2 regions of the Roseburia sp. AF22-2LB genome follow, and region 1 is predicted to be linked to the other one. Evidence: predicted binding sites of a transcription regulator. Region 1 holds the regulator's gene; the other holds the start of a gene.

The links. Region 1 encodes HrcA, which represses chaperone genes, less so after heat shock. Its sites were predicted from a motif close to TGTTAGCACTCNNNNNNNNNGAGTGCTAACA; they were not measured.
Region 2: clpB (ATP-dependent chaperone ClpB) is a predicted target of HrcA. The motif match lies at 5,432-5,462, and genes of this name have one in related genera.

Annotation. Positions count from the first base shown of each region.
Region 1 is NZ_QTWM01000002.1:129,665-142,595, forward strand. Features, by position in the region: gene DWX96_RS03255 (cysteine desulfurase family protein) at 1-68, opposite strand, end outside; gene DWX96_RS03260 (16S rRNA (uracil(1498)-N(3))-methyltransferase) at 99-839, opposite strand; gene prmA (50S ribosomal protein L11 methyltransferase) at 845-1,801, opposite strand; gene DWX96_RS03270 (molecular chaperone DnaJ) at 2,042-2,572, opposite strand; gene dnaJ (molecular chaperone DnaJ) at 2,853-4,028, opposite strand; gene dnaK (molecular chaperone DnaK) at 4,106-5,986, opposite strand; gene grpE (nucleotide exchange factor GrpE) at 6,005-6,658, opposite strand; gene hrcA (heat-inducible transcriptional repressor HrcA) at 6,679-7,722, opposite strand; gene hemW (radical SAM family heme chaperone HemW) at 7,929-9,116, opposite strand; gene lepA (translation elongation factor 4) at 9,134-10,945, opposite strand; gene DWX96_RS03305 (GDSL-type esterase/lipase family protein) at 10,950-11,837, opposite strand; gene DWX96_RS03310 (MBOAT family O-acyltransferase) at 11,850-12,931, opposite strand, start outside.
Region 2 is NZ_QTWM01000001.1:535,562-548,492, reverse strand. Features, by position in the region: gene DWX96_RS02370 (aminotransferase class I/II-fold pyridoxal phosphate-dependent enzyme) at 1-417, opposite strand, end outside; gene DWX96_RS02365 (replication-associated recombination protein A) at 437-1,762, opposite strand; gene DWX96_RS02360 (polysaccharide deacetylase family protein) at 1,987-2,682, opposite strand; gene clpB (ATP-dependent chaperone ClpB) at 2,760-5,354, opposite strand; gene DWX96_RS02350 (spermidine synthase) at 5,502-7,082, opposite strand; gene DWX96_RS02345 (hypothetical protein) at 7,094-7,405, opposite strand; gene DWX96_RS02340 (metallophosphoesterase) at 7,380-8,210, opposite strand; gene DWX96_RS02335 (threonine aldolase family protein) at 8,270-9,319, opposite strand; gene DWX96_RS14790 (hypothetical protein) at 9,341-9,799, opposite strand; gene DWX96_RS14785 (hypothetical protein) at 9,861-10,232, opposite strand; gene fucO (lactaldehyde reductase) at 10,315-11,460, opposite strand; gene DWX96_RS02320 (TetR/AcrR family transcriptional regulator C-terminal domain-containing protein) at 11,605-12,174, opposite strand; gene DWX96_RS02315 (MATE family efflux transporter) at 12,257-12,931, opposite strand, start outside.

The DNA of each region.
Region 1 (12,931 bases):
TCTACCATTAACTGACACGCCCGGTCACTGCAGCGGGTGGTCGCAGAATTATCCAGATATGCTTCCATACTTTTCTACACTTTCTTACTGTTTTTTCGTTATATACGGCTCTCTAATTGCAGCATCAGCATGGACATCATGCAGATACCTGCTGTATCTGTCCGAAGTATTCTTCTTCCTAAGGAAATGGACTGCATGGTCTCTCTTGCTTTTGCAATCTCTTCCTCTGCAAATCCGCCTTCCGGTCCTATCATAATGCTGATACTCTTCCCCGGTTCGATTTGCTCTAATACTGTCCTGGTTCCTTCCATGCCATTTTCATTTTCATAAGGCACTAAGCGGATATCACAGTTTTCTGCCAGCTTTAAGGCTTCCTTGAAAGATACTACTTCATGAATCTTTGGAATGATACTGCGCTTTGACTGTTTTGCTGCAGTCTCTGCCTGCGCCTGCCATTTTTGTACCCGTTGTGCTGCCTTTTTTCCTTCCAGCTTTACCACACAGTATTTCATGTCTACCGGAATGATTTCATAGACACCAAGTTCTACTGCCTTTTCAATCACCGTTTCCATCCGATCTCCCTTCGGCAGTGCCTGAAATAAATAGATTTTAGACGGAAGCTCGGTTCCTTCTTCGTCCACAGATACTATGTCTGCCTGCACGAAATTTTCTCCGGTTTCTGCAATCTTACAAAAATAATTGCCACCTTCCCGGTCACTGATGCGAATCGTCTCTCCGATTTTCATACGCAGTACATTCCGGATATGATTTACATCGCTTCCGGTTATGGTAACATATTCTTTGCCCACCTGGCTTTTTTCAACAAAAAACTGATGCATCTATTTTACCTCTGATTTTTCCGTGCAGTTACATTGACCCATTCGCCCTGATGGTTGACTTCTAAGATTTCAAAGCCTGCCTGCTCTAAAGCTTCTTTTACTTCGTTTTCTTTAAAATCAATAATTCCGGAAGTAATAAGCACTCCCTGCTCTTTCGCACACTGATAAAGTGCCGGTGCCATCGGAATAATAATATCCGCTAAAATATTCGCTACGACCAGATCATAACCTGTGCCAATCTTTTCCTGAAATGCTTTATCGTCAATCAGGTTTCCAACATAAAATTCACCTGAATTTTCTGCCAGATGATTGACTGTCATATTTTCATGAGTTGATGTGATACAATCTCCATCCACATCCGTACCCACTACGCTGCCTGCACCAAGCTTTAATGCTGCAATGGATAAGATTCCGCTGCCGCATCCTACATCCAGAACACGCTCGCCCTCTTTTAAATATTTACGAATCTGGCGGATACAAAGCTGTGTTGTCTCATGCTTTCCGGTTCCAAAGGAAATACCCGGGTCAATCTCGATTAAGAATTTATTTTTATCCTCTTCCTTTAATGGTTCCCAGGTTGGTTTGATTAAAATATCATCGATATAAAAAGACTGAAAAAACTGTTTCCAGTTATTAATCCAGTCAATATCCTCGGTCTGGCTGGAGGTAATATCTCCGCTTCCGATTTCTACCATGCTTCTTAACTGCTCTAAACCAATGCGGACTGCCTTTAAAGTCTCGGTATGGTCTTCGCCTGCCTCTAAATAAAAGCTGACTTTGCTTTTTCCTTCGTCTGGTGGAAGCTCCGGCGGAAAATCAATAAACATTTCTCCTGTTTCTTCTTTCGTCAATGGTACATTATCTTCGATTTCAATTCCTTCAATGCCATTTTCTGATAACATCATGCTGATAAAATCCTCAGCTTCTGTTGTTGTATCTATTGTATATTTATCCCATTTCATAGTTTCTGCTCCTGTTCTTATCTTAACCTTCTATTATAAAAAGCAAACATTTTAATCTTAACATAGCTTTTTATTTTTCGCAACTGTAAGGGAATCAACGGCAACCAGCAGACAGCTTCTTTAGATACATAGCGACGCCTATGCATGTCTGGTAACACAAAAACAGCGGAACATATTTCTTCTGCCCGCTGATTTTCCTGTTTATTGCTATGTCATTGCTGTGCTATTATTGCAATCTTATTACTGATATTTTACTTCCAGTTTCTGCATCAGCACCTGATATTCCCGGTTAATTTCCTGAATGGTACCGGTGTCTCCATTGAGATTATCCGGATGATATATTTTAATCAAATCCTTATAACGCTTCCGCAATGATTTTTCATTGCCCACGCCCATAAAGAACATTTCTCCCTTCACCACATTGGATGATTGGTTTCTATTCTCCTGTTCAAATTCATGTACTCTGCTGTAAAAGTCTCTCTGACGCTCCATTTTCTGCTTTTCGGCAGCAAGTTTCTGAAGTTCACTTTCTAATATTTTCCACTTCATGTCAAAAAGATGCTGTTCCCGCTTCATCCGCTCCTGTTCAAGATTCTTCTCCATCTCGAATTTCCGCTTCTGACGTTCTAACTCCCTCTGATGGTGTTCCATCTCGCGTTTGGAATTTTCCAGTTCTCTCCTTGTATGTTCCAGTTCCACAGTCTGCTGAAAACACCATTTATCAAACTGTGCTGCATCCTTCTTAATCACAGCGCTGTTATGCTGCTTCATAAATCTCTCTCCTTGTCTCATAAACGGTTGCCTAAATCAACATATGGTTACAAAAAACTTATGAATCAGAAACAGTATACAATATGTTGTCACAAAATGCAACAACGAGAAACTCACTTTTGCAGTTTTCCCGAATTATCACAATACTCAACTACGAGAAACACGCTTTGCGAGTTTCTCGAGTTATCGCGGTGCTCGCCAAATCTGCAAGCATGCGATTTTTCTCGCTACTCGCGTAAAAAAAGCTGCCTCCATTTTTCAGGAAACAGCTTTATCATTTTTATAAATCATCGAAGGACTCTTTAATTTTTCCCATAAATCCCTTTTTCTTTTTCGTGCCTGCCGCACCATTCTGTGTCTTTAATGAATTACCGGTCTCTGCATCAAACTGGCGCAGTGCCTCTTTTGCAGCTTCATTTAATCCGGTCGGGACCTGAACCACAAGTGTAACATACTGGTCACCACGGACTGCCTTGTTACGCAGGGATGGGATTCCTTTTCCTTTCAGACGGATTCTGGTGTCGGTCTGTGTACCAGGTTTTACTTCGTAGACCACATCGCCGTCGATGGTTGTAATTCTTACTTCTCCGCCCAATGCTGCCTGTGCAAAACTGATTGGTGCTGTTGAATATACATCCATGCCCTGTCTCTGAAGGATTGGATGGCGGGATACTACTACTTCTACCAGAAGATCTCCTCTTGGTCCGCCATTTACCCCCGGCTCACCTTTTTCACGGATTCTTACACTCTGACCGTTATCAATTCCGGCAGGAATGCTGACCTTAATCTTCTTCCTGCTGGCAATGTAGCCGGTTCCACGACAGTCCGGACATTTGTCACGAACAATTTTACCGCTTCCGTTACATTCCGGACAGGTCTGTACATTCTGTACCATACCAAATAAGGACTGCTGGGTATATACCACTTTTCCTTTTCCCTGACATTTGCTACAGGTCTCCGGACTGGTTCCCGGCTTCGCTCCTGTACCATGACAGGTCTTACATTCATCCTTTAATACTAAATCAATTTCTTTCTCACAGCCAAATGCTGCCTCTTCAAATGTAATTCTGACACTGGCACGTACATTGGCTCCCTTCATCGGTCCGTTGCTGCTGCTGCGTCTTCCGCCGCCAAAGAAATCTCCGAAAATGTCTCCAAAGCTTCCAAAAATGTCTCCCATATCCATACCTGAGAAATCAAATCCGCCTGCTCCGCCGGCACCTCCATCAAAGGCTGCATGGCCAAACTGGTCATACTGTTTTCTCTTCTCCGGGTCGCTCAGTACTGCATATGCTTCAGATGCTTCCTTGAATTTCTTTTCTGCTTCTTTATCCCCCGGGTTCATATCCGGATGATATTTCTTGGCAAGGACACGATATGCTTTTTTTATTGCTGCGTCATCTGCGTTTTTATCAACGCCTAAGACCTCGTAATAGTCTCTTTTCTGTTCTGCCATAATCTATTCCCTCTTTACCGTTTGTAAGGGTTGACAGTAAAACTGCCAACCCTTTCTACTGCTTTTTATCTGTAGAATTATACTTCTTTGTAATCAGCATCTACCACATCATCATCTGCGGAACCTGCAGTTGCTCCACCGGCTGCACCTGCTCCCATATCAGGGCCTGCACCAGCGGCTCCCTGAGCTGCCTGAGCATTCTCATACATCTTAGCAAATACTTTCTGTGCACTTTCCATCAGTTTCTCTTTTGCTGCTTTCATCTCAGCAACCTGATCCTCTGTCATGTTTTCAGCCTGTGGATTTGCATCTACTAAAGCTTTCAGTGCATTTAAGTCAGCCTCTACTGCAGATTTATCTGCCGCATCAAGGTTATTTCCAACCTGGTCTAATGCCTGCTGTGTCTGGAATACGAAGGAATCTGCATCATTTCTGGTGTCAATTGCTTCTTTTCTCTTCTTGTCCTGTGCTTCAAATTCAGCTGCTTCTTTTACTGCTTTATCGATATCTGCATCAGACATGTTAGATCCGGCAGTAATTGTAATATGCTGTTCTTTTCCGGTTCCTAAGTCTTTTGCAGATACGTTTACAATACCGTTTGCATCGATATCGAAAGTAACTTCAATCTGAGGAACTCCACGACGTGCTGGTGGGATACCATCCAGACGGAACTGTCCAAGGGATTTGTTATCTCTTGCGAACTGACGCTCACCCTGCACTACGTTGATATCTACTGCTGTCTGGTTATCTGCTGCTGTTGAGAAAATCTGACTCTTTCTTGTAGGAATTGTTGTATTTCTCTCAATCAGTCTTGTTGCAACTCCACCCATGGTCTCGATAGACAGTGACAATGGAGTAACATCCAGAAGAAGGATATCACCTGCGCCGGCATCTCCTGCTAATTTACCACCCTGGATGCAGGCACCAAGTGCTACACACTCATCCGGGTTTAAGGATTTACTTGGCTCTTTGCCTGTTAACTGTCTTACTTTATCCTGAACAGCCGGGATACGTGTAGAACCACCAACCAATAATACCTGACCTAAGTCTGCATTGGTTACGCCTGCATCCTTCATAGCATTCTGTACCGGGATTGCTGTTCTTTCTACTAAGTCATGTGTCAACTCATCAAATTTTGCTCTTGTTAAGTTCATATCAAAATGCTTTGGTCCTTCTGCTGTTGCAGTAATGAATGGCAGGTTGATATTGGTTGTTGTTGCAGAAGATAACTCTTTCTTAGCTTTCTCTGCAGCTTCTTTTAATCTCTGAAGAGCCATCTTATCAGTAGATAAATCAACGCCTTCTGCTTTCTTGAATTCGTCAATCATCCACTGTGTAATCTTGTTATCGAAGTCATCTCCACCTAATCTGGTATCACCGTTTGTAGATAATACTTCGATGACTCCGTCACCAATTTCAATGATAGATACATCAAATGTACCACCACCTAAGTCGTATACCATAATTTTCTGTTCTTTTTCGTTGTCCAGTCCATAAGCAAGTGCTGCTGCTGTCGGCTCGTTGATGATACGTTTTACATCAAGTCCTGCAATCTTACCTGCATCCTTGGTTGCCTGACGCTGTGCATCATTGAAATATGCCGGTACAGTAATAACTGCTTCTGATACTTTCTCTCCTAAATATCCTTCTGCATCAGCTTTTAATTTCTGTAAAATCATTGCAGAAATCTGCTGTGGAGAATACTGTTTGTCATCAATGCTTACTTTGTAATCGGTTCCCATATGTCTCTTAATGGAAGAGATTGTTTTCTCTGCGTTGGTTACTGCCTGACGTTTTGCAGGTTCACCAATCAGACGCTCACCTGTTTTTGTAAATGCTACGATAGATGGTGTTGTTCTTGCACCTTCCTGGTTTGCTATAACGGTAGGTTTTCCACCTTCCATAACTGCCACACAACTGTTTGTTGTTCCTAAGTCAATACCAATAATTTTACTCATGTTCTTATCCTCCTATGCTTAATTCGCTACTTTTACCATGCTATGTCTGATTACATTTTCTTTGTACTTGTAACCTTTCTGTAACTCCTCGGCTACTACATTCTCACCGAGTTCTTCATCTTCCACATGCATTACTGCATTATGGAGATTCGGGTCAAACTCCTGACCGGCTGCTTCAATCGGTGTTACACCAACCTCTGTCAGCACTGTCATCATCTGCTTATAAATCTTATCCATACCTTCTACGAAGCCATTGTTTTTGTCTTCTTCCGGTACAGCTGCAAGCCCTCTTTCAAAATTGTCGATAACTGGAAGGATTTTCTCTAAGATTGCGCTGGCTCCCATGTCATACATCTGGCTCTTTTCCTTTTCCGTTCTCTTACGGAAGTTTTCAAATTCTGCCATCTGACGTTTCAGCCGGTCGGTTAAATCTTCAATCTGTTCGTCCTTCTTATCTTTCTTGTCTTTCTTTTTAAAGATACCTTTCTTTTTCTCCTCATCTTCTTTCTCTATTTCTTCCGGTTCAGATTCGGTATCTTCCGTTTTTTCTTCTGCCTCAACTTCTTTTTCTTCTGAGGCGGTATTCTGTGCTTCTTCCTGCTTTTTTGCATCCTCTGCTTCTAAGTCTTCTAATACTTCCTCAAGCACTTCTTCTTTCTTTTCTTCTGCCACTTCCTTACCACCTTTCTATGCTATTCTTTCTTCGGCTTATCAAATATGCCTTCTAGTTGTGATTTCAAATTTTTCAGATTATCCATGACGTTCTCATAATCCATACGCTTCGGTCCGATAATTCCTATCGTTCCCTTCACGCCTTTACCAAGTTCATAGGTAGCTGTTACCACACTGCAGTCCTTCATGGTCTGAATTGGAGATTCATCTCCTATATAAACCTGTATGCCGTTCTCCTCATTGCTGAGGTTATCCGTCACCAGACTTACTAACTGTTTCTTCTCTTCTAACGCATCTAAAAGCTCTCCTGCTTTCTGCGAATCCGATAACTCCGGATATTTTAAGATATTCGTTGCACCGCTGGTATATATCTCCAAATCCTCGTCTTCGCTGATTGCTTCTGCTACTGCATCCAATACATCACTGATGACTTTGGAATGGATACCGGCTTTCTCTTTCAACACTGCTATGGTGCCCAGATTAATCTGATCTAATGACAATCCATTTAAATGTGTATTCAAAAGCATGTTAAGTTTTAACATATGCTCATTATCTATCGGCTCTTCTATCGGAATCATCTTATTTTTCACAAGATTGCCTTCCAATACGACAACTGCCAGAATATGTTCATCATCCACATTGGATAACTGGATGAACTTCAGGCTGTTGTGGTGATACTGCGGTGCTGTTATCATGGTGGTGTAATTCGTGTTGTTCGCCAACAGCTTTGCCACCTGCTGCAATACCTGTTCCATCTTCTCCGTATGTTCAATTACGAACTCTTTCATATCGGATACTTCTTTGTCCTTCTCTGCAATCAGATTATCTACATAGAAGCGATATCCCTTATCGGATGGAATTCTTCCTGCCGATGTATGTGGCTGCAAAATATATCCCATCTCTTCCAAGTCCGACATCTCATTCCGGATTGTTGCGGAACTTAAGTTCAAATCCGTATACTTGGAAATGGTTCTTGAACCAACCGGCTCACCTGTTTCCAGATAGTTGCGAATGATTGCATTTAAGATTTTTGTTTTTCTTTCATCTAATTCGTTCTCGTTCATTCACGTTCTCCTGAAAATGAAACTTTTATAGGTATTTGAAAAAGCTTTTTGTACTGCTTTTTCTTAGTTGTTAGCACTCAACTTGAAAGAGTGCTAATTTCTATGTACTTAAGATAGCACCATTCGTTTTTTTTGTCAACAGCATTTTATAATTTTATATTTTCTTTAGATTTGTTCTGATTCAATGCGGTTCAACACCGCACTACTTAATCCAGTAAAAACTGGGCGAGTACATAGTTGCTGATGTCCATGCCATGGTCGCTGAGCTTTATTACACCGGCTTTTTTCTCGATTAAGTCCTCTTCCTGAAGCTGGTTTAAGACTTCGCCATATACTGCTTCTATTTCCACGCCAAAAGTCTCTTTGAATTCTGTTCTTGTAACTCCCTTTAACATACGCAGGCCTAAAAACATGAATTCTTCCATCTGGGCATGGCGGCTGATTGCATCTGCACTCTCATGGAGATTCAATGCCGGTACTCCATCTATTTCCTTCGCCGAAATATTACCACATGCTTTGATATACGCTTCAATCTCTCTTATATTACTGTAGCGTACTTCTCCAATCAGGGAAGCCGCCCCAAGTCCTACCCCAAGATACGGTACCCGCTTCCAGTATCCGATATTATGCCTTGCCTCTTTCCCCGGCTTTGCATAATTGGATACTTCATAATGCTCATAACCTGCCTCTGCAAGAATCTCCTGAGTCTTTTTATAAATTTCATACTCCGTCTCTTCAGATGGCAGATGTTCTGTCGGCTTTCCGGCTTCCCGGAGCACTGCCTCGAATTTATATTTCTCATAAAATGGTGTTCCCTTTTCGATAATCAGGGAATAGGCTGAAATATGCTCCGGTTTTAATGCTATGACACGCTTTAAGCTGGTGACAAATTTCTCCGTACTCTGATAAGGCAGGGCACTCATCAAATCAACGTTGATATTTTCAAATCCACATCTTCTGGCACATTCATAATTCTCCAAGAACTGCCGGTAAGTATGGATTCTTCCTAATATCTTTAATTCATCATCAAAGGCAGACTGTAACCCTATGCTGAGACGGTTAATGCCTGCTTCTTTATAGGTAAGAAGTTTTTCCTCATTTAAAGTTCCGGGATTACATTCTATGGTAATCTCTGCATCTGCTTCCACCTCAAAGCTTACCTGAATCTGTTTTAAAAGAAGTGCGATATATTCCGGTGCTAAAAGAGACGGTGTTCCGCCCCCTATATATATAGTAGAAAGAGCCGGACGTCCCATTGTCTGTCCGTAATATCTGATTTCATGCAAAAGAGCACCCACGTAGCGGTTTTGTAACCGCTCGTCCGCAGGTGCTGATAAGAAATCACAATATTCACATTTTCTTACACAAAAAGGAATATGCACATAAAGTTCCATCTATGTTCTCCTGTCATCTATTTCTCATCTAACTTCAGTACACTCATAAATGCTTCCTGTGGAATCTCTACATTTCCCACCTGACGCATACGTTTCTTACCTTCCTTCTGTTTCTCTAACAGTTTACGCTTACGGCTGATGTCACCGCCGTAACATTTTGCCAGCACATCTTTTCGCATTGCTTTTACTGTCTCACGGGCAATTACCTTGCTTCCAACGGCTGCCTGAATCGGGATTTCAAATAAATGTCTCGGAATCTCTTCCTTTAACTTCTCACACATCTTTCTTCCACGCTCATAGGCGGTATCCTTAAATACAATAAAGGAAAGAGCATCCACTTCTTCTTTATTAATAAGAATATCCAGCTTCACAAGCTCTGACTGCTCATAACCCTTCATCTCATAATCAAAGGACGCATATCCTTTAGAACGGGATTTCAATGCGTCAAAGAAATCATAAATAATTTCATTTAACGGAAGGTCATATTTAATAACTGCACGGGTCTGCTCAATATATTCCATACTCTTATAGATACCACGGCGTTCCTGGCACAAATCCATAATGGCACCTACATATTCGGATGTCACCATAATTTCTGCTGCAACCATCGGCTCTTCCATATATTCGATTTCGGATGGATCCGGAAGATTGGATGGGTTTGTCAATTCTATCATGGTACCATCAGTCTTATGTACCCGGTATACAACGCCTGGTGCTGTCGTTACTAAATCAAGATTAAATTCTCTCTCTAACCGCTCCTGAATTACCTCCAAATGAAGCAGTCCCAAGAAACCACAGCGGAAACCAAAGCCCAATGCAATGGAAGTCTCCGGTTCAAACTGTAAGGCTGCATCATTTAACTGTAATTTTTCCAAAGCGTCACGAAGATCCGGATATTTGGCTCCATCTGTTGGATATAATCCACAGTATACCATCGGATTAACTTTCTTATATCCCGGCAATGGTGCATCACAAGGACGCTTTGCTTCTGTTATGGTATCACCCACACGGGTTTCTTTCACATTCTTAAGGCTGGCAGTAATATAACCTACCATTCCGGCTTCTAACTCATCACATGGAATGAACTGTCCGGCTCCGAAATATCCTACTTCTACTACATCTGCTTCTGCTCCGGTTGCCATCATGCGGATGGTTGTCCCCGGTTTTACGGAACCTTCCCGGATTCTGCAGAATACAATAACACCTTTATAAGCATCATACACAGAATCAAAAATCAACGCCTGAAGAGGCGCTTTGGCGTCCCCTTTTGGTGCCGGTAATTTATGCACAATCTGCTCTAATACTTCTTCCACATTCAACCCTGTTTTGGCAGAAATCCGTGGTGCATCCTGTGCCTCAATTCCAATCACATCTTCAATTTCTTCTACTACTTCTTCCGGCCTTGCACTCGGCAGATCAATTTTATTAATGACTGGAATCACTTCCAGATCATGGTCTAATGCCAGATATACATTGGCAAGGGTCTGTGCCTCAATCCCCTGTGCCGCATCTACTACCAGCACTGCACCGTCACAGGCAGCAAGACTTCTTGATACTTCATAGGTAAAGTCCACATGTCCAGGTGTATCAATCAGATTGAAAATATATTCTTCTCCATCTTTGGCATGATATATAATACGGACTGCCTGGGACTTAATGGTAATTCCACGTTCCCGCTCCAAATCCATATTATCTAAAACCTGCGCCTGCATTTCGCGGCTGGTCAGAAGCCCTGTCATTTCGATAATACGGTCTGCAAGGGTTGATTTACCGTGGTCAATATGGGCAATGATACAAAAATTACGAATCTTACTCTGGTCGATTGACATATATTTACTCCTTCTTTATTCCATGTTTCAAAAGGAAATCCGTCCACAGGGAATAATATTTTCCCAGCAGGTGAATCTCATCATAAGTATATTCCGGATTCAGATTTCCTGTTTCGTCAGTCACTACTTCATTTACATCAATATAAAATATATCGTGATTATTTGCAAGCATTGCAATTCTGTCATTCCGTTCTTTGATTGCCGGATTGTTAAAAATCGGGTCGGTCTCTGACTTTTCCTGTTTTACATACATAATGCCCTGTAAGAAAATCAGTGCATCCGGCTGTAATTCCCGGATATGATTGACAGCTTCTTCATATTTTTTCATAAAGCTGTCTACTGTACCGGTTCCCATTTCGTTGATTCCAATCATCAGATAGACTTTACCAAACTGATGCTCGCTTAATGCTTCTTCAACGGTAATCTTCGCGCCGTTTTCCTCGACAATCGGCGTATCAAACATATCATAGACCGTAAGTCCGATACTGGCATAATAAGTTGCATTATCCCAGCCGCCATAATCCCTTAATCCAACGGTTCTGGAATCTCCGATAAATACCGCATCATCAAAATAATCCTGAGTTACATCGGTAAAAGTATAAGTCTTATCCTCTTCTGCCTCCGTATCTGCAACTGCTTCTGTTGCTTCTTCCGTTGCCAGCTCCTCTTTGTCAGCATATACGCTTTCCAAATCCTCCTCCGGTTCTGCCTTATCCCATGGCAGAATGCCCTCTTTGGATGCCTGCATCATGCCAGCCACCGCCGGAACCTTCGGCCAGTCCTTATTATATTCTTTATATGCGCCCTTTGTTCCGGCTAAGGCGACACCGCTTACCAGCAGCATACTGATTGCCGTAACAATAAGAAGCGGACATTTCTTCCATTTCTTCATGGCAGCCTCCCATTAAAAACTAAAATACATAAACGGATTGTTCAGTCCATTTGCAATCTGATAAATACAAATCCATAATACAACAAACAAAATTGCTTTCATCCACCACTTCTTCCAGCATTTTTTTAATATCTTATCCATAAAAGGAAGTGATACCACAAATGCCAATAGGAAAAACACTCCATAGGTTCTGCCGTATTTCAGATAATCGCCTGCATTGACTGCGATTCCGGTTCCAAAGAACGGGAACAGTCTTGCAAAATATACTTTCAAATCAGATAACTTCGTAATTGCAAACACGACCCAGGTCAGAGGGATTACAAACCAGATGTAAAGGTGTGCCAGCCATCCATGTTTCTCTAAAAAATTTCTGATTACAAATCGTTCCAACGCAATAAATACAAATAAAATCAAGCCCCATAATGGAAAATTAATGGTAGAACCATGCCACATTCCGGTTACAACCCAGACAATCAGCAGATTGAAAAATGTCCACGCATTTCCCTTCCGGTTGCCTCCCAAGGGAATATATAAATAATCACGGAACCATCTTCCCAGTGTAATGTGCCACCGGCGGTAAAACTCAGACACTGTCCTGGAACGATACGGATGGTCAAAGTTCTTCGGCAAATCAAATCCAAGCATCTCTCCGATTCCGATTGCCATCAGGGAATATCCCTGGAAATCAAAGAATAACTGTGCAGAATAACCGAATGCTCCCATCCACGCTAACGGTGTGGAAATACTCTCAAAGCCAATGCCCTGAATATCACGCCAGAGAATTGCCAGATGATTTGCAATAATTACTTTATATCCCAATCCTATGATAAAAAGAGTCAGACCATGTTCGATTTTCTCCAGACGGATTGGATGTTTCTTTAACTGCCCTGCCATATTGGCAAACTGGGCAATCGGTCCGGATATCAGCTTTGGGAACAAAAGGATATAAGTTCCATATTCCAGATAATCCCTCAACGCTGCAGTTTTCTTCTTATAGACATCCAGCACATAGGAAAGCATGGTAAAAGTATAAAAGCTGATTCCAAGCGGAAGCGACAATCTTGTATATTTAAATATACACAATAATCCGATAT
Region 2 (12,931 bases), on a different contig from region 1:
GCCCGGTACCGGACATAAGAATTTTACTTTATCCAGTTTGCACCATGGTGTACTTCCCATGACACCGTGGGTAAAGGAACGGGATACGGTATCGTACATAACATTTAAGCTGGAATTACCGTATACAAAAACATGGTCAGGTGTGCTTCCTACCATATCTGCAATTAATTTTCTTGCTTCCGGAATTCCTTTTAATTCTCCATAATTTCTACAGTCTGTACCATCTTCTGCAATTAATTCACTGCTGCTGTTTAATACATCCAGCATCGGCATAGCAAGGTCGAGCTGGGTTGCTGCCGGCTTTCCTCTTGCCATATTTAAAGAAAGCCCCATTCCCTTGTATTTTGCATATTCTTTTTCAAGGCCTTCCTTTACCTTATACAATTCTTCTTTTGACATTTCCTGATAAGACTGCATCTTATTCCTTCCTCCTGTATCATTCATCATTTTCTTTTAACCAGTGAAGCCACTGGGCGATTTCTTTTTCTTTTCCATTGTCGGTCGGCTCGTAAAATACCGAATCCGTCAGCCCGTCCGGAAGATACTGCTGTCTGACATAGTGGTGCGGGTAATCATGGGAATAAAGATAACCCAGACCATGTCCTAATTTTCCGGCGGATTTGTAATGTGCATCCTTTAAGTGATTTGGTATCGGTGCCGTTTTGGTATGTTCTACCACATCCATCGCCCGATTCAGTCCCATATAGGATGCATTACTCTTTGGGGCACTTGCCACATAGGCAACTGCTTCTGCAAGAATAATCTGTGCCTCCGGCATACCGATACGTTCTACTGCCTGTGCTGCAGAAACCGCTACATTCAATGCCATCGGGTCTGCTGTACCAACATCCTCTGCCGCGCTGATCATGATTCTTCTTGCGATGAAACGGATATCTTCTCCTGCATATAACATTCTTGCGAGGTAATAAAGGGCTGCATCCGGGTCTGTTCCACGGATACTTTTGATAAATGCAGAAATCGTATCATAATGATTATCGCCTGCCTTATCATATTTCACTACACGCTTCTGGATACATTCCTGTGCCACATCGATTGTAATATGGATAAGTCCGTCTTCGCTTCGTGGTGTGGTTAAGATTCCAAGTTCAATGGCGGTAAGGGCTGCCCTTGCATCTCCATTGGCTACATCTGCCATGAATTCCAGTGCATCCTCATCGATGACTGCCTGATATGCACCCATTCCTTTTTCCTTATCAGTAACTGCCCGCACCAAAAGCTTCTTAATATCTTCTTTTTCCAGTGCATGCAGTTCAAAAATAATGGAACGGGATAGTAAAGCTCCATTGACTTCAAAATATGGATTTTCCGTTGTGGCACCAATCAGGATAATCGTTCCGTCTTCTACAAAAGGCAGAAGGTAGTCCTGCTGTCCTTTATTAAAACGATGAATCTCGTCGATGAAAAGAATCGTTTTCTTTCCATACATTCCCTGATTGTTCTTTGCCTGCTGCACCACTTCCTCCATGTCCTTCTTTCCTGCAGATGTAGCATTCATCTGAAGGAATTCAGCACTGGTGGTATTGGCAATCACTTTTGCCAGCGTGGTCTTTCCGGTTCCCGGCGGTCCATAGAAAAGAATAGAACTTAACTTATCTGCTTTTATGGCACGATATAACAGCTTGTCCTTTCCGATAATATGTTCCTGCCCGACTACTTCGTCTAAGGTCGTGGGACGAAGTCTTGCCGCAAGGGGAGACTCTTTTTCCATATTCTGTTCCCGCATGTAATCAAATAAATCCATTTTTGCTCCTTGCATAATTTCAAAACGAATCTTGCATTTTTACTCTTATTTTTCTTCATTTTTATACTTTTTTGGTTTCAAAATGACATTTGAGCTTTAAAATAATTCATTTCATCCTAAGATACCATACCTTAATTTTCGTCTTTTGACAAGTCTATTCTGGTATTTTTTCTCGATTTTCCAGTGAAAACACACAAAAAAATCCATTGAAACATTCTTTTTTCTCAAGGTAACTCAAATATCAGCTTATCTACCGTTACAAATTCATAACCCTGTGCCTGCAGCCGGTCAATAATCTCAAATGCTGCCAGCATACTGCTGTCATAACCGTCATGTAATAAAATAATATCACCATCTTTGACATCCGTCATTACTTTATTGACGACTTTTTCCTTATTCTGTACCTCCCAGTCCCTCGGGTCTACATCCCAGAGCACCTCTATCATATTCATCTGACAGTCCAGATTCTTCTGGGTGCTTCCGAAAGGAGAACGCAAAAACTGCGGATATTCCCCGGTAATCTGATAAATGGCATCATTGGTCTTTCGAATCTGCTCACAGGCATCTTTCTTCGATAAGATGCCAAGGTTCACATGGGTATAGGAATGATTTCCTATGATATGCCCATCATCCTGAATTTTCTTTATCAAATCCGGATATGCCTCTGCTTTCTCTCCGATTACAAAAAAGGTTGCTTTGACATTGCGCTCCTCCAGCCCTTCCAGTAAATCTTTCGTACATTCCGGGCTTGGTCCATCGTCAAATGTCAATGCAACCTCTTTTATTCCACTTGTTTTCTTTATATTCATGCTCTCTGCATTTACCAGATGATTGACACGGATCCGACAGGCTCCGGCGGCAATTACCAATACCGCCAGTGCCAGATTCATCCATATCAATGCTTTTCGGATTCGACTCATTTTACACCGTTACTTTTCTGCTCTCCTGACAATATATGCAGCAACTGCATTTCTTATTATGTCAGGCTTGAACCATTTCAGGCGGTCGCCGGTTTTGCGCTTGCAGTCAGTTCTCCATCGGTAAGGTCGATAAGAATGGTATCTCCCTCTCTGACTTTATCTGCAAGAATCAATTTTGCTGCAAGCGTCTCCACATGTTTCTGCAGGAAACGTTTCAGCGGTCTTGCACCATATACCGGATCATAACCCTTCTCAGTAATATAATCCTCGGCAGCCTTGGTCAGTTCTACTTTCAGTTCACGGTCTGCAAGACGTTTATTCAAATCTGCCATCAGTAACTTAATAATGTTGCCGATGTTGTCTTTGGTCAGCGGCTTGAACATAATGATTTCATCCAGACGGTTTAAAAATTCCGGCCGGAAGTTACCCTTCAGTTCTTCCATGACAGCTTCTTCTGCTTCCGGACGAATCTCGCCATTTTCGTCAATGCCCTCCAACAGATGCATGGAGCCTAAGTTAGAAGTCATGATAATAATGGTATTCTTAAAGTCTACGGTACGCCCCTGGGAATCGGTAATTCGTCCGTCATCCAGTACCTGAAGCAGTACATTAAAGACATCCGGATGTGCTTTTTCCACCTCATCAAAGAGGACTACGGAATACGGTTTCCGGCGGACTGCCTCCGTCAGCTGACCACCTTCATCATAGCCTACATATCCAGGAGGTGCTCCAATCAGACGGGAGACGGAATATTTCTCCATATACTCGCTCATATCGAGACGGACCATATTGGATTCATCATCGAAAAGGCAGCTTGCTAATGCTTTGGCAAGCTCTGTCTTACCTACACCGGTTGGTCCTAAGAACAGGAAAGAACCGATTGGCTTGCTCGGGTCTTTGATTCCGGCTTTGGAACGGATGATTGCTTCTGTTACCTTGGTAACGCCCTCGTCCTGTCCAATGACACGTTTATGCAGTTCTTCATCAAGGTGCAGTGTCTTATTTCGTTCGCTCTCAGTCAGTTTTGCTACCGGGATTCCGGTCCAGCGGGAGATAATCTTTGCGATTTCTTCTTCGCTGACACTTTCATGTACCAGTGATAAATCTTCACCTTTGACTTTTTCTTCTTCAATTTCCAACTGCTGCTGTAACTGCGGCAGCTTACCATATTTTAATTCTGCCGCTTTATTTAAATCATAGCTCTGCTCTGCCTGCTGGATTTCATTTTTCAGGCTTTCCAAATCCTCACGCAGCTTCTGGACTTTCTCTACGGATTTCTTTTCATTGTCCCACTGTGCCTTCTTATTCTGGAACTCACTCCGAAGCTCCGCTAACTCTTTCTGTAAGTCTGCCAGACGCTCCTGGCTCAGACGGTCATCCTCTTTTTTCAATGCAGTCTCTTCAATCTCTAACTGCATGACACGACGGTTCAGTTCGTCTAACTCGGTCGGCATGGAATCAAGCTCTGTCTTAATCAGTGCACAGGCTTCATCCACCAGGTCAATTGCCTTATCCGGTAAGAACCGGTCTGAGATATAACGGTTCGAAAGCACTGCTGCGGAAACCAGTGCACTGTCGGTAATCTTTACTCCATGGAATACTTCATACCTCTCCTTTAATCCACGCAGGATAGAAATAGTATCTTCTACCGTTGGTTCGTCTACCATAACCGGCTGGAATCTTCGTTCCAATGCGGCATCCTTTTCAATGTATTCCCGGTACTCATCCAATGTGGTAGCACCGATACAATGCAGTTCTCCACGGGCAAGCATTGGTTTTAAAAGCTGTCCGGCATCCATGGCTCCATCGGTTTTTCCTGCACCGACAATGGTATGCAGCTCATCGATAAAGAGGATAATCTGTCCTTCGGATTTCTTTACTTCATCCAATACTGCTTTCAGACGTTCCTCAAATTCACCACGGTATTTTGCTCCGGCTACCAATGCACCCATATCCAGTGCAAAGAGCTTCTTATCCTTTAATCCTTCCGGAACATCACCACGTACAATCCGTTGTGCCAGTCCCTCTACAACTGCGGTTTTACCTACACCGGGTTCGCCAATCAGTACCGGATTGTTTTTCGTCTTACGGGACAAAATTCGCACTACATTCCGGATTTCTGCATCACGTCCGATGACCGGATCCAGCTTCTGGTCTCTCGCCCTCTCTACCATATCATAACCATATTTATTTAAGGTATCATAAGTAGCTTCCGGATTATCGGAGGTCACACGCTGGTTGCCACGCACCGTAGACAGTGCCTGCAGGAAACGGTCTCTTGTAATACCATATTCCTTAAAAATTTCCTTTAATGCAGGGTTCGGATATCTTAATAAGGATAAAAACAGATGCTCTACAGAAACATAATCATCTCCCATCTGCTTTGCCTCATCCTCTGCACTAATCAATACCTTATTCAATGCCTGGCCGACATAAACCTGGCCGCCGGACACCTTGGTTCTTGCTTCCAGATGGCGGATTGCATTGTCTACAAAATGCTCCTTCTGGATTTCCATTTTCTCAATCAGTTTTAAAATCAGTCCATCTTCCTGCTGCAGTAATGCCACTAAAAGATGTTCCTGCTCGATTTCCTGATTGCCATATTCATATGCTAATTTTTCGCAATCCTGGATTGCTTCCATTGACTTCTGTGTAAATTTCTGAATGTTCATATCTTTCACCTCATTTCCCACTGTGCTATGAACGAATTCCTGTTATTTCTGTTTCCAAGCATAAATATAGCACGCATTATTAGCACTGTCAAGAGGTGAGTGCTAAAATTTTCAGACAATTTTTGTTAATTACTATTTTTCTTATATTTAAAAGGAATTCAGCAGTCCTTTCAGCCCTTCCTCTTTATAAACTCCCTTATAATATGCAACTTCATCTTTTATCATCTCATCAATCACCTGCATTCCAAGAAGTTCCACCGGTGCCTTATCATCTGTAAGAATATAATCGCCCTTTTCATAGGAAACGGTATCTGCCAATACCTCTGTCATCATTCCCTTTAACTCCTGATTTTCAAGCTTGGAAATGTTGTTAGAAAGATTCTTTAAAATTTCTCCATTGTCGGATGCAAACAGTTCCCGGTTTGTAGAGCCTGCCACATCCACAGTATATTCTGTTCCAAATACACTTCCTATGGTGTCGGAAAGATACTGGTTAATATTTCCTTCTTTCTGCCCACGCATGTTCATATTCACCACCATTACGCCATTTTCATTTAAATGCTCTTTTACCAGCGTAAAAAATTCAACGGAAGACATCTGAAACGGAATCGTAATATCCTGATAAGCATCTACCATAATGACATCGTATTTCTTATCGGATGCATTTAAAAATGCTCTTCCATCATAAGTCGTTACCGGCACATCCTCCGAAAGTGAAAAATACTGTCTGGAAAGCTTTGTAATCTTCTCATCAATTTCAACACCTTCCACATTCATATCTCCAAAATATTTCCGGCACTGGGTTGCATAAGTACCGGTTCCCATTCCAAGAATCAGCACATCCATGTCTGATATTTCTTTGTCTTTTAACATAAGCGGTGCCGCCATGGCATAATCATAATACATACCGGTCAGTTCATCCTGCTTCATATACACAGACTGCACACCGAATAACACATTGGTGGATAAGGACACCTTGTCCTGATTTTCGTATACCTGAAGATAGTTATATACGGATTCCCCCTCATAGGTCAGATTATTTTCCCAGAATGCAAATGAGTCGGAATATCCAAACCCGCAGCACAGTGCAAATATCAGAATAGATGCAACTATTTTCTTCTTTCCGGTATGCGCATTGATAAAATATACGATGGATAATGCCAGTAAAATTCCCGCAAAGATAAGAAATGTAACGGATGTTCCTACTGCCGGAATTGTCACAAAGGTTGGGATAAAGGTTCCAATGATGCTTCCGATGGTGTTAAATGCCCCTAAGGTACCTACTGTCTTTCCGTTGTCATCTAAATTATCAACAGAATATTTTACCAGGGATGGTGTTACCGTTCCCAACAGAAACAGCGGAAATACGAAAATTACCATGCAGGCTGCAAAAGCTGCAATAATCAGGAAATTATTATTTACCGCAAAGATTAAAAGGGCTGATATTCCTATGATAATATATTTTCCCACTACCGGAATTAATGCAATCCAGATTGCGGCAATGATAATTCTTCCATACAGTTTATCCGGGTTCGGTGATTTGTCTGCCGTCCTTCCGCCATAAATATTTCCCAATGCCATGGCAATCATAATGGTTCCGATAATGATTGTCCAGACTATCTGGGAAGAACTAAAATATGGTGCAAGTAATCTGCTTGCGCCTAACTCTACTGCCATCACTGACATTCCTGCAAAAAATTCCGTCAAATACAAAAATAACTTTTTCATATACACCTCTTTTATTTTCCTTCAATATCAATCATAAGATACTCCGACTTACATCCCGTTTTAAACTTAATCGCCCAGTCGGAAATTCCTGATGTTACAATAAAATTCGTATTTTCTCTCTGCTCATATCCATAGACACGGTCATCCGGTGTCATTTTCGTAAGATTCTCAATGGTCATCAGCGGGAATAGCTGTCCACCGTGGGTATGTCCGGAAAGAACCAGATCCACATTGACATTCTGCTGCGCTGCATAATCCTGTGGCTGATGGTCTAATACAATGGAGAATTTATCCGGATCAAGGTTTGCCGTCAGTTCTTCCATTGTGGCTCTTTTTTTCTGCATATTCTTCGGATTTATCCTGTCTTCCTATTATATAGAATTTATCCGCAATCAGTTCTACCTCATCCTGCAGAACATGTACCTGATTTTTTTCTAATTTCACTATCAAATCATTTCCATCATAGCCCCGGTATTCCGGCGGATAATATCCTTTATCATGATTTCCAAAGACATAATATACACCATAAGTCGTATCAAGCTCTCCTAATGCTTTGCAGCAGGCTATCATATCTTCTTTTGTCGTATCATCATCCACAAAGTCTCCCACAATCAGAACCACATCCGGGTGCTGCTCCTCTATGGTTTTCATATGCTCGGCAAAGCCTTCCCCATGAAAAGTTGTCCCTACATGGGAATCTGCAAATACTGCCACCCGAAGGCTTCCTACTTCCTTATCCGTCTGAATCTGATAGTCCGTCTCCCATACATGATGTGCCAGATACCAGCCGCTTCCAAGATATCCTATGGTAAATACAAGTGCCACAGCTCCGGCATAATATCTTTTCAAAGATTTCTTCCGGCGTTTTTTTATCAGTGCAAAAATTCCGTCACTGATAAGCCAGAATATAATCAGATGCAGAATGCATACTATAGCATTCATCGAACCCCACGCTACCCAGAGTATTACGGTGATTCCACATACCAAAACCGCACTAATTAGGATGCGCAGCCACTTTTTTCCTTTTGTTATTTTATTCAGGAAACCAAATTTTCCAATCCGGTTTATCAGATAGATGATTCCTGCAAACGCACTGAAAAACAGTACTATCATTAGTATTGCCCACATCTTTTAAATCCTCATTCCATCCTTTTTATTCATTATCTGTTTATCCGTCTATCATTCATCTACTCATTTATCTGTTTAATCAATTTTATCAGCTCATCCACGTCTTCCATTGTCGTTGCCCAACTAGTTGCAAAACGAATTACCGTATGCGTCTCATCCTTTTTCTCCCAGAAGCTGAATTCAACTTTTTGCGCAAGCTTTTCCATAAATGCATTGTCTACCACACAAAATACCTGATTGGTGGGAGCATCCAGATAAAGTTCAATTCCATTTTCCTTTAAGCCTTCCCGAATCTTATCTGCCGCTGCAATTGCCGGCTCTCCGATATGCTCATACAAATCATTTTCAAATAAGACATCAAACTGGATGCCAAGTATCCGTCCCTTAGCAAGCAGTGCTCCATGCTGTTTTATAATGGTAAAGAAATGCGGAATAAGTCCTGGCTTCGGAAATACCACTGCCTCTCCAAACAATGCACCGCATTTTGTTCCTCCGATATAAAAGGCATCGCAGCATGCTGCAATATCTTCTAATGTCACATCATTCGCCGGGCATGCCAGTGCATAAGCCAGTCTTGCTCCATCTAAATAAAGTGGAATACCATTGCTGCGGCATACTTTACTTAATGCTTCTAATTCCTGCCGGTTATATAAGGTTCCATATTCTGTCGGCTGGGAAATGTATACCATTCCCGGCATCACCATATGATCACGGTTGCCATCCTCTTTAAATTTATTTAAGACTTCTTCCACCTTTTCTGCGCTGATTTTTCCATCTGTCTGCGGAATCGTCAACACCTTATGTCCACCCGCTTCAATAGCTCCTGCTTCATGGGAGCTGACATGTCCGGTCTCTGCCGCAATCACTCCCTGATAAGATGCTAACAGGGCCCCAATTACCGTGGCATTGGTCTGTGTTCCTCCCACCAGAAAATGCACCTCTGCCTCCGGTGCATTGCAGGCCTTCCGAATCTTTTCCCTTGCAGTTTCCGAATATTCATCCAGTCCGTATCCGGCACTTTTTATCAGATTTGTCTCCGCTAACTTCCTGAGAATTGCCGGATGAGCTCCTTCCATATAATCACTTGCAAACGCTAATTGTGCTGCCATTTTTCTTTTCCTCTCTCTATTCTATATTGACATAGATTCTTCTTCTATGATTTTTCCTACTTCCTCCGGTTTGATTTCCACAATCTCTGCTATCTGTTCTAAGGTATAGCCCTTCCTGTGCATATTGGTAATTACTTTTTTGTTTGTTTCTCTTAATGTCTTTTCTGCAGCCTTTTCTGCTGCTCTTTCTTCTATTCCTTCACTCAGATTACACATCAGGTTCACTTCCTCTCTCAATTCTTCACTTACCGGAATCTGATATTCCAGTTCTATCATATTTAATTTTTCTTCTGCTTCTATTTCATTTGACAAAAGTGTGCTTATCAGCCGATGCAGCTCATAGCGTTCCTCTCTTTTGGGAACTTCATTTGTTACACCAAGCAATACAATATTCAAAAGGTCTATATTTCCTTCCCAGTCATATTCATTTACGATATCTTCTTTCATCAGATGAATATAACTCATCGAATTCATATCCATATTCATGCAAATCCAGATACTAAATACCCGTTTTATGTCACCATAATCCGAATGCCAAAAATCACGTTCCTTTTGGGATGAAATAAGCCTGCTTACATAGAATATCGCCCGGTTCTATGGGCACAACACCAACCTGTGGTTCTCCTTCAATATACGGTATCACATCCTTGGGATTCATACCTTTAAATTCATCCACAGTATTCACCAAAATATGCGCCAGAATACTTTTTTGTCCTAAGAGTCTTTTGGCACATTCATCATATTGTGCCCGATTTCTTGCCGCTTTTACTGCATTTGTAATTTCGCTGTTCAGATTAATAGCCTCCTTTGTTTCCGATTCCTCTCTCAAACCCTTCACAAAGTATGCTCTATTGAATATCAATCCAATTTCATTATACGGTTCCATCCTATCAGACGCAAATAAATTTTTCATAAAGAACTCCCGAAACATCGTTTTTCCGATGCTCCGGGAGTCTGCTATCTTTTCTTCTATCATATATTGTCTAAGTTTCTGATTACATCAGTTTACGGAATAAAGCTTTCAAATCCTCTACATTTGTATCCTTTGGATTGCCCGGTGCACAGGCATCAGCAAAAGCGGATTCTGCAAGGAATTCTAAGTCTTCTTCCTTTAACGCCTCTAATTTTGTTGGAATTCCAACATCTACAGATAACTGCTGTACCGCATCAATGGCTGCCTTTCTGTATTCTTCTACAGACATGTCATCTACGCCTTTTACACCCATTGCTCTTGCAATCTCACGATATTTCTCACCAGTGCATTCTGCGTTGTATTCCATTACGATTGGAAGCATCATTGCACAGGCAACTCCATGTGGAGTATCATATACAGCACCTAATGTATGTGCCATGGAATGTGCAATTCCAAGTCCTACATTAGAAAATCCCATTCCTGCAATATACTGTCCTAATGCCATTCCTTCACGGCCTTCTTTTTCATTGGCAACTGCACTTCTTAAAGATCTGCTGATAATTTCAATCGCTTTCAAATGGAACATATCAGTCATTTCCCATGCAGCCTTTGTAGTATATCCTTCAATGGCATGTGTCAGTGCATCCATTCCGGTGGAAGCTGTCAGTCCCTTTGGCATAGATGACATCATCTCCGGGTCAATTACTGCGATAACCGGCATATCATGCGGGTCTACACATACAAATTTTCTCTTACGCTCTACATCTGTAATTACATAGTTAATGGTAACTTCTGCTGCAGTTCCGGCTGTTGTCGGTACAGCAATAATCGGAACACAAGGCTTCTTTGTCGGAGCTACACCCTCTAAGCTTCTGACATCCTCAAATTCCGGATTTGCAATAATGATACCAATTGCTTTTGATGTATCCATAGAAGAACCACCACCAATTGCAATGATATAATCTGCTTTTGATGCTTTAAATGCTTCCACACCATGCTGTACGTTCTGAATGGTAGGATTTGCCTTAATATCTGAATAGATTTCATAAGCAAGTCCTGCTTCATCCAATACATCGGTTACTTTGGATGTTACACCAAACTTAATCAAATCCGGGTCAGAACAGACAAATGCTTTCTTAAATGCTCTTGCCTTTGCCTCGTTTGCGATTTCTTTAATTGCTCCTGCGCCATGGTAGGAAGTCTCGTTTAACATAATTCTGTTTGCCATTTTATCTTCTCCTTTGTCCTTTATTGATACATCCATTTTACCAATGAAAAAGACAAATAAAAAGTTACAAAAAGGCAACTCTGTCACTTGATTTTTCAATATCTGTCATGGGCAAATTCCACTCTCAATCATCATCCGTCACCACTATATCATCTGCAATTTTTCAAATACTGCTTTCAGTTCCGCCGGCACCGCTTCCGTCAGTGCCTTTGCCAGTTCCCTCGGTGTAGTCTTCTTTCTTCCAAGCACCCACTGAATTGTCATATAAACTGAACCCTGGCAATACATTTCCAGAAGGAAATGAAGATGCTCCGATAATTTCTGTCCTGATTTCTTTTCTATCTTATCCGTATAAAACCGGGTAATCAGTTCAAAATCATGGTCTCTTAAGCAGTTCTGGCTGTCTGATTTAAATGCAGCCCGGAAAAATAATTTTTCCTGCTCAATATATTCAAATTTCTTTACCAGCCCCTCATATACCGTCTTTCCCTCTCCCATATGTTCAAAGGATTCTGCTAAAATTTTGTCAAAATACCAGTTTATCAGATCATATTTATCCTGAAAATGACGGTAAAATGTCTGTCTTGTAGTTCCGCTCAGTTCCACAAGCTGCCGCACTGTAATCCGTTCTATCGGCATCTTCGCCATACACTGCTTCATGGCATCTGCCAGCCGGTATTTCATCTGTTCTGCTTTCTGAACATTCTGCCCCATGCCTTCTCCTCCACTTACTCTGCCAATCTACTATCGTCAGCATAGCACCAACCTGTGAAAAAGGCAACCTGACCATTTTCGCCTATAAAGTTTTCCTGCGTTTCCAACGCCAGATTACAATAGAAAGGAGAACTGCCACATAATCCGTCAATGCCTGTCCGTAGATAACACCGTGCAGACCGAGCAATGCATTCAAGCCGTAAAGCACCGGAATCAAAAGTACGCCCTGTCTCAATATAGAAAGAATCGTTGCCGGAAGTGCATTTCCGGTAGACTGCATACAGTTCATATTCATAAATAAAATGCCAATGACCGGACCGGAAATCATATAAGCAATCAGCATTTCCACACCATAATTTATGACCTCTGTATCAGAAATAAACAGGCGGATAATCGGATCCCGGAAAAAGAAAAACAGTGCTGTCGCCAATACACCTACAATCAGACAGCATTTCTTCGTATAACGTTCCACTGCAAGAAAACGCTCCCTGTTCCCTGCACCGTAACTATAGCCTAATAACGGTTGTACTCCATTTGCCAGTCCCATCTGTAAAAATGTGATAAACATATTTGCCTTAAATACAATTCCAATAGCCGCTACCGGTGCATTTCCATATGCCACCAGAATCTGGTTTAAAATAATCGTAGAAATGCTCATCAATGCAGAAAAAATAGCTGTTGGAAGTCCTGCCGAGCATACCTGGGACAGAATTCTGTCCCCACATTTAAAATACCGGAATGCCATAGACATGTTCCT